Regions from separate parts of the Peribacillus sp. S4 genome, predicted to be linked through region 1. Evidence: riboswitches for the same ligand, from Rfam matches in the RefSeq annotation. Region 1 holds a riboswitch; the other holds the start of a gene.
The links. A riboswitch is a leader RNA that binds a small molecule or an ion and turns the genes downstream of it on or off. The one in region 1 is predicted to bind FMN.

Region 1 (4,431 bases):
CAATGATTCAACCACTTCCTTCTGTCCAGGACGGAATTCATCAAAACCGAATTTTTCTTTGAGGACTCGTTCTATGTTCATCATCTCTCACCTATTTTCGCAAGTACAAGTCTTATTTGGAAAAAGCTTATTTGTTTATTATCGACCATCTGCTTGATAGCTTTAAGCTTTTTTGTACCAAGTTCCTTAATCGCTTCAGCAATTTCCCTCTCATCCTCGATTGTCACATAATCGGAAATCGGAAAATCCTTTTCCGATAAAACAATTTCTACGAGGTGATCTTCGATGGTGTTGACTTTCAATCTGCGGATTTCAGCTATTTCACCGAGGTTTTTCCCTTCCTGGATGTATCGTAAAGTAGTCTTTGTAGATTGTGTCAAATGAGGATTACCACTTCTTTTCCAATCATTGGTTAATGAGGATAAGAGAGGGTAATCACCACCCGTTTCCATTTCTGCAAGCATTTGATGCAATGAGTCAAGGAATGTATAGCGAACATACTCTTCTTCCGTATTTTTCCTTTTGGCAATCTGTTCAAACGTTAGACCAATCCTGTTTATCCCGGTCAATTTCAAAATGAAAATGTCTCGTTTCATATCACTTTGATTTTCTAAAAGGGATACCAGTTCATCATATAAATGTTGGGCAATCAACGCTCGATCCTGACGATTGGCATGTAAAAATTCCTTTACGAAGAATTGAATTTTGGGATTTCGTTGTATCGGATAAAAACGTCTTTCATTGTGGACAATATGGGATATGGTTTGAATGAGTAAATTTAACCTTCCCCAGAAAACAGGGGTGATATTGTGATACTTCCAACCATTTAAATACTCCGGAAAAGGATTATTTTTAAAGTAATCGTCCAACATTCGTTCACCTTGCAAACTAATTTCATATGCATCCGGTTTATCCGTTAAATTAATTAAGTCATGCTTAAGTGAATGTTCAATGTTTTGATTTAATTGCTGACGGGTAAATCGAGGCATTGTCCCAAAAATATCCGTTAACCCGAATAAATGGGCATCTTGGATGGTTTGTGACGATTTCTTCCCCTGCAGCATATGGTATATAGCATAAATGGAGCGCTCACCTTGAAATTTTTTTATCGCATATAGAATGATGGCCTGTAGATAATTATTCATGGGACTCACATCCTTGTTTCATTTAACCAATAAACCCATTGTAACAAAAATCTGCAAAAACCGCCGTTATTATTGATGAATACAACGGAAATTATGTGACTAAATGACGAAACATGGAAAGGGCCAAGTTAATTTTTTCGATGTTTTTCGTTGACATTCAACTACATGATAGTTATTATCAATACAATTTCTATTGAAAAGTTTGGCATTCGGTCTTACAATAGGAAAGAGATAATAATCTGAAATAAAAAGATTATCAGTTGTTAATCAACTTAGGAGGGGTTATATTCATGGCTAAATTTACTATTGTGGATAAAGAAACATGCATAGCTTGTGGAGCTTGCGGAGCAGCTGCACCAGATATATATGATTATGATGACGAAGGGATTGCATTTGTTACCCTTGACGATAACGAGGGTATCGTTGAAATTCCAGATGTACTTATAGACGACATGATGGATGCATTTGAAGGATGCCCAACGGATTCCATCAAAGTTGCTGACGAGGCATTTGACGGAGATGCACTAAAATTCGAATAAAGGTACAAGCCATTTTCAATCGAGAATGGCTTTTTCTTTTGGCCAAAAAACAGGCATAAAAAAAACAACCGGATATGGATATCCGGTTGTTTTTTCATATCTATCGTCAATGCCGTTAAGCATTTTTATATAATGTTTGCTTATTGATCCATGTCTGTAATTTAATGAACAGCAACATGAATACAGATGTGATGAGCACGCCTTTAATAACGTTGAAAGGCAAGATTGCCGTCGTAACGAACTTTCTCGACTCGGGCGCCGACATGGCATCCCATCCCATAAAGAAGGTATAAGCCGGTAAAAAGACAAAATAGTTTAATACGCTCATGAATACTGCCATGGAAACTGTTCCCGCAAGTAAGGCGAACGTCATTCCTTTTTTTGAATTGATTTTCTGAAATACATAATAAGTCGGCAAGACAAACAGTATTCCAGCTATAAAGTTAGCGATATGCCCCACAGGCACAGCAGTCAAGGTCCCTGTCATGACTAAATCCAATAGGTTTTTAATGAACTCGACTAGAATTCCAGCCATCGGACCGAAAATCAATGCCGCCATCAGTGCTGGTATGTCGCTAAAATCAACATTGAGAAAAGGCGGGAATCCTGGAAACGGGAAATTTAAAAGCATCAATAAATATGAAATGCTTCCCATCATGGCAAGTGAGACCATTTTTTTCACTTTGTTCTTTTTCATAGTTCTCTCTCCTTCTTTTCCGATCTACCTGAAAAAGAGGTTAGGATTCCAAAATATGTTGATGTTCAATAAAAACCCTTTAATTCCAATGGAATTAAAGGGATAAATTAAAGGTTACATCAAACAAACGTTCAGCAAATAACTGTTGAAACGCACTAAGGAACCTCCATCTTCTCCCATCCAGACTATACTGTCGGCTTTGGAATTACACCAAATCCTGCCTTGTAAGGCTCGCGGGCTTAGAAGTAGAAATTCCTTCATCACCGCCGGTGGGGAATTGCGCCCCGCCCCGAAGATAGACCTATAAAATTTTTTATACTTCCCATTATATCTGAAATGCCTTTTTTTTGATAGCATTTTTTCTCATTTGATGCATGTAGGATGAATATCGATTGTCGCAGTGAACGGCTTAAAACAAACAGCGGATTTACAATATGGCAATTCGAAAATTTTTCGCAAAAGGAGCGAAGCTATTTATATCGCCACCTTAAACGGATGATCAGTTGAAAATCATTTGTTTAAGCGCTTTCATTCAGATATGCCAAATTGACATTATCAGCATTTCAATTGTAAAATTAACTGAAATTTAAGATAACTTTTTCCTTAGGAAGGTGTTTAGACGTGTATCGGATTTTAGTAGCAGACGCCATTAAACCAGAAGGACTTGGACCGCTTTCAGAGGCATCCAATATTCAGCTCATTCAGAAGACCGTAGAGGAAGCTGCAAACGAACTTGATCAGATCGATGCAATTCTTGTGAGAAGTGCAACAAAGGTTTCGGAAGATTTAATGAACCGTATGCCGCAGTTGAAAATTATAGCACGCGCTGGTGTCGGTGTTGATAACATAGACATCCCCGCAGCGACAAAACGCGGGATTGTCGTGGTTAATGCACCTGACGGCAACACCATTTCAACAGCTGAACATACATTCGCGATGATGGCTTCATTAATGCGCCACATTCCGCAAGCTTATGCTTCATTGAAAAATGGGGAGTGGAAACGTTCCTCCTATACGGGAACTGAACTTCGTGGAAAAACATTAGGCATAGTTGGCTTTGGACGCATCGGAGGGGAAATTGCCAAACGTGCTAAAGTGTTTGGCATGGATGTCATTGTCTATGACCCGTTCCTGACTGTAGATCGTGCAAAGAAAATGTCCGTAACGGCCCTGCCATTGGATGAATTGCTTCCTAAAGCAGACATCATTACTGTTCATACACCACTAACGAATGAAACTAGAGGATTAATTAATAAAGAAAAACTGCTTACCTGTAAAAAAGGGGTTTATGTACTGAACTGCGCCCGTGGTGGAATTCTAGACGAAGATGATTTATATGAAATGTTAGTTCAAGGGCATGTTGCAGGGGCGGCACTGGACGTTTTCGTCGAAGAACCTCCACTTGGCCATAAACTGCTGGAACTGGACAGCGTCATTGCTACACCGCATCTAGGCGCTTCCACGAAAGAAGCCCAATTGAATGTCGCCGTACAGGTTGCCCAAGAAGTTTTGACCTATTTCGAAGGAAATCCAGTCTCAAGTTCAATCAACCTTCCAGCCATATCTAAAGAAGTGTTTGAAAAGGTACAGCCATTCCATCAACTTGTTCAGCAAATGGGATCGATTGCTTCCCAGTGCATGAATGAAGGAATTCAGGAAATCTCCGTTACATATGCAGGAGAATCTTTGGATTTCGATACCGCGATTCTTACAAAAAGTTTAATCTCCGGCTTTTTAAGATCAAGAGTCGATGCATCAGTCAATGAAGTGAATGCCTTGTTGATCGCAAAAGAGCGTGGCATAACCATTGGTGAAAAAATCTCTACGGACTCTTTAGGTTACTCGAATTTGATCAGCCTTAAAGTAAAAGGTGACAACCGAGAATTAACAATAAGTGGGACCTATATCGAAAATTACGGTTCTCGAATTGTAAGTTTGAATGGTTTCAAAATTGACTTTCACCCAGAATCGAATTTACTTTATATCCAGCATACCGATAAACCCGGTGTAATCGGTAACGTAGGTAAGGTCCTGGGTGATCACGGAGTGA
Region 2 (4,431 bases), 2.7 Mb from region 1:
CGTAGTCGATAATACGTTTTCGACGCCATACCTACAGAGACCGCTTGAGTATGGCTGTGATATCGTCCTTCATAGCGCTACGAAATATCTTTGCGGGCATGGGGATGTCGTTGCGGGACTTGTCGTCGGTAAGAAGGAATTCATGAATCACGTAGCTGGGACTACACAAAAGGATATCGGTGGAATCATTTCACCTTTCGATGCCTGGTTACTATTGCGGGGGTTAAAGACCTTGCCTGTCAGGATGGACCGTCATTCGGCCAATGCAATGGAAATCTTTCATGAACTTAAGAAACATCCAAAGGTGAAAAAGGTATATTATCCAGGTGATGAAGCTTCCCCGGATCATTATATCATGCAAAAACAGATGAAACATGGCGGCGGCCTTATCTCTTTCGAATTGCATGGCACAAAACAGGATGCACAGGAATTCCTCAATAAATTGAATCTAATTAAAATTGCCGTAAGTCTTGGGGATGCCGAAACATTGATCCAGCATCCCGCTACCATGACGCACTCTGCCGTTCCTGAAGCTTCAAGGGAACAAATGGGCATCAGTGACCAGCTGGTCCGTCTCTCTGTTGGTCTAGAAGCTTGGCAGGATGTATGGCAAGATCTTCAGCAAGCATTTTAGGCTACCATATTCCTTCTACTTTTTATGAAGATGGTTATGGATATGATAAAAGTGATGGTAGCGAGGATATAAGAAATGTCCGTGATTACAGGATAGGCGGAGCTATTTCGTATCCCGATGCCTATGAACGCCCAAACGAATACGAGAGGATAGCACCAATCCCGGTTTTTATCTGTGAAGACAAAGGCCAGGATTGTTGCTGCAATCAGCAGGATGATCGTCCAGGTTAAACTGGAAACCCCAAAACCGTCCCATTTGATATAGGTTAGGTAATAAGAAATGTCAGCGATCGTTGCAACACTTACCCAGCCTGTATAGACGGAAAACGGGAATAGGTCGAAAGTAGTGTGTTCCACTTTTCTTATGCTTGTATAAATGACCATTAAAGTAGCCAAAAGAGCAATGATGATGAATACGGATAACAAAAAGTGTTCATAGTGCCAAGCTAAAAGCCAAGCGCCATTCAGGACACAGCTTAAAGCGAACCAAGGGAAGGATGCCTTATAAGCAGGGCTGTTTTGATGTTTACTTAAAAACTGCCTGAATACCCAGATGGCGAGCAGGAAATAGATCAAGCCCCATATGGAAAATACATATCCGGAAGGAGTGAAAACGACATGAAGTTTATCGGAAATCTCTCCTGATGTCTGGCCGTTCAATGGCAGGAAATTGGCTAAAAAATTCATCGTGACGACGAACAGATAGAAAATCAGGTTGATGATGGAAATAAGCATTAAGCTTCCTCCTTATATGAAGTTTGATTCTCTAATCCTATTCCACATATTAAGCCTGCCTAACCTTTTTGGAGCACATCGGGGTTAATGGGGATCATTTTTACATAAAGTTAGGAAGTTCCTGTAACAATTGAACCATTTAAGGTTAGAAATTTTACATCTTCACTTTATGGTGATAAAATATTCAAAGATTCATATTATTTTAGTCCTTCGGGGTCGGGTGAAAATCCCAACCGGCGGTGATGAAGAAATTCTAAGCCCGCGAGCCTGTTAAAAGGCAGGATTTGGTGAGATTCCAAAGCCGACAGTACAGTCTGGATGGGAGAAGGACGTGTGGAACCCAAGTGTATACGTACGCCTAATTTTTCGAAAATGAAAATATTAGGCTTTTTAGGTATACAATTTTTTTCACTCATTTCTCCTGCTAACCCTTTAGGTCATCCTAAGGGGTTTTTTATACTTTATAAAAGGGGGAAAAACATGTTTACGGGAATCATTGAGGATATCGGTACCGTACATTCCTTGAAAAAAGGAAAAAGCAGTATGGAGTTATCGATTCGTTCTGAAAAAATCCTTGAAGATGTGCATCTGGGGGATAGTATTTCAGTCAACGGGGTCTGCTTAACGGTAACGTCCTTCACGAAAAGTTTATTTACGGTCGACGTGATGCCGGAAACGGTCAAAGCTTCCTCGATCCGGACGTTAAAATTGGGATCACCTGTTAATCTCGAACGAGCCATGAGTGCACAGGGAAGATTTGGCGGTCATTTTGTTTCAGGTCATATCGACGGAACCGGAACGATCATAAAAAAAGAACGGAAAGAAAATGCCGTATATTATGTAATCCAACTGGAAGAAGGGCTTAGTGCCTTTTGTATTCCAAAAGGTTCCGTGGCCATTGATGGAACAAGCTTGACGATATTTGGGATCGAAAGGAACCTTTTGACGGTATCATTGATTCCATTGACTCATCAGGACACCATATTGGGACAAAAAGCGGCTGGCGATATCGTTAACATCGAAAACGACATGATTGGGAAATATATAATACATCAAATGAAAAATGGCAATCCAAAACCAGGACTGAATTTAGAGTTTTTGGCAGAGCATGGATTCTAATAAAAGGGCGGTGTAATGATGTTCCATACAATAGAAGAAGCAATAGAAGATTTGAAGGCTGGCAAGGTAGTAATCGTGTCCGATGATGAAGACCGTGAAAATGAAGGGGATTTTGTAGTGTTGGCCGAAAAGGCGACACCGGAAGCGATTAATTTCATGGCGACTCATGGACGTGGTTTGATTTGTACGACCATCACTGAACAACTGGCAGCAAAATTGAAACTGCATCCTATGGTAGGCGAAAATACCGATCATCATGGCACTGCTTTTACGGTAAGTGTCGATCATAAAAGCACCTCTACAGGAATCAGTGCTTTTGAACGGTCCTTGACCATCCTTGAGCTTCTTAATGAAGATTCGGTCGCAGAAGATTTCCAAAGGCCTGGTCACACTTTTCCGATAGTCGCTAAAGAAGGCGGCGTATTAAGAAGGGCAGGACATACGGAGGCATCGGTGGACTTGGCGAAGTTATGCGGTGCCGCTCCAGCCGGTGTAATTTGTGAGATCATGAATGAAGATGGATCGATGGCCCGCGTATCCGATTTAGAAGTCATCGCTGATAAATTCAACCTGAAGTTCATTACGATAGCCGATTTGGTTCGGTATCTTCAACATAATGATCCAATCGGGAAACAGGAACTTGAAATGAACATCCCGAAAGCTTGAAAGATTTTTAAGGAATGAAATCTTAACATGAAAAAATTATTGTTTTTAAAAATTAGGAGGAATTAGACATGGGGAAAACTATTGAAGCACAATTAATCGGATCAGGATTGAAAGTAGGAATCGTGGTAGGAAGATTTAATGAGTTTATCACAAGCAAGCTTTTAGGAGGGGCAATGGATGGCCTTAAGCGTCATGGCGTTGATGAGAATGATGTTGACATCGCGTGGGTCCCGGGTGCTTTTGAACTTCCGTTAATTGCTAAGAAACTTGTGAATACAGGTAAATATGATGCGGTAATCGGTCTTGGAACGGTAATCAGGGGTGCTACTTCACATTATGATTATGTCTGCAATGAAGCAGCTAAAGGCATGGCTTCCGTTTCTTTGGAAACAGGTGTACCGGTTATCTTCGGTTTGCTGACAACTGAGAATATAGAACAAGCCATTGAACGTGCTGGAACAAAATCAGGTAACAAAGGCTATGAAGCGGCCGTTAGTGCAATTGAAATGGCCAACCTTGGAAAATTGATTGAACAGTGATTTCACATAAGGAAGCCGCAGGGAATGACATTCCTGCGGCTTTTTTTTGATGTGCCGGATCGTGGTCTGATTGAGTCAACTTTCTTCAACCATCTGGCAATTCTTTAAAGTTCGTAAAGTTAGCCATTGATCGATTAGCTAATGCTGCTCTTCGACACTCACCGAAACTCCTTCACTGGAAATACCCGATTTCAAAGTAATGTGTTTTTCCATTATTTATTGTTATAAATTATGGGGAATGAGGAATCATTAGGTAATTCATCGAAAAAAAAACGAACAAAAGCGTCACGTAATGGAAGCATGATAAAATATGCAGATATGATTATGCTACAATTGTAAAGATTGCAATTGAAATTCATGTCTTTAGGGAAAAGTAAATTTATTAGTTATTAGGAGGGGTTTGTGTGTACCATCTCTTTACACATAATGATTTGGATGGAGTCGGGTGCGGCATTGTAGCAAAGCTGGCATTCGGAGATGAAGTAGTGGTTAGTTATAATTCAATTGGTCGCCTTAATCAGAATGTAGGTGCATTTCTTGAGCAGGCCAAGATTGAAGATACATTGATCGTTACTGATCTATCGGTTGATGAAGATAATGAAAAAATGATTACTCAGTTTGTGGAAGATGGAGGCAAGGCGCTGCTGATCGATCATCATAAGTCAGCACTGCATTTGAACGAACATGATTGGGCATCTGTAACTGTCGAACAGGAAGATGGTAAACAGACGGCAGCCAC

Region 2: linked by a shared signal. The riboswitch ahead of ribE (riboflavin synthase) and the one ahead of ACJ9PY_RS16755 (ECF transporter S component) in region 1 are both predicted to bind FMN.

What each region holds. Positions count from the first base shown of each region.
Region 1 covers NZ_CP175708.1:3,542,264-3,546,694, forward strand. Annotated here, with positions in the region: gene ACJ9PY_RS16740 (RecQ family ATP-dependent DNA helicase) at 1-81, opposite strand, end outside; gene ACJ9PY_RS16745 (helix-turn-helix domain-containing protein) at 81-1,145, opposite strand; gene ACJ9PY_RS16750 (ferredoxin) at 1,436-1,684, shown strand; gene ACJ9PY_RS16755 (ECF transporter S component) at 1,800-2,381, opposite strand; FMN riboswitch at 2,546-2,682, opposite strand; gene serA (phosphoglycerate dehydrogenase) at 3,003-4,431, shown strand, end outside.
Region 2 covers NZ_CP175708.1:620,207-624,637, forward strand. Annotated here, with positions in the region: gene megL (methionine gamma-lyase) at 1-634, shown strand, start outside; gene ACJ9PY_RS02960 (TspO/MBR family protein) at 631-1,368, opposite strand; FMN riboswitch at 1,571-1,702, shown strand; gene ribE (riboflavin synthase) at 1,849-2,487, shown strand; partial or broken gene ribB (3,4-dihydroxy-2-butanone-4-phosphate synthase) at 2,506-3,144, shown strand; gene ribE (6,7-dimethyl-8-ribityllumazine synthase) at 3,222-3,692, shown strand; gene ACJ9PY_RS02980 (oligoribonuclease) at 4,097-4,431, shown strand, end outside.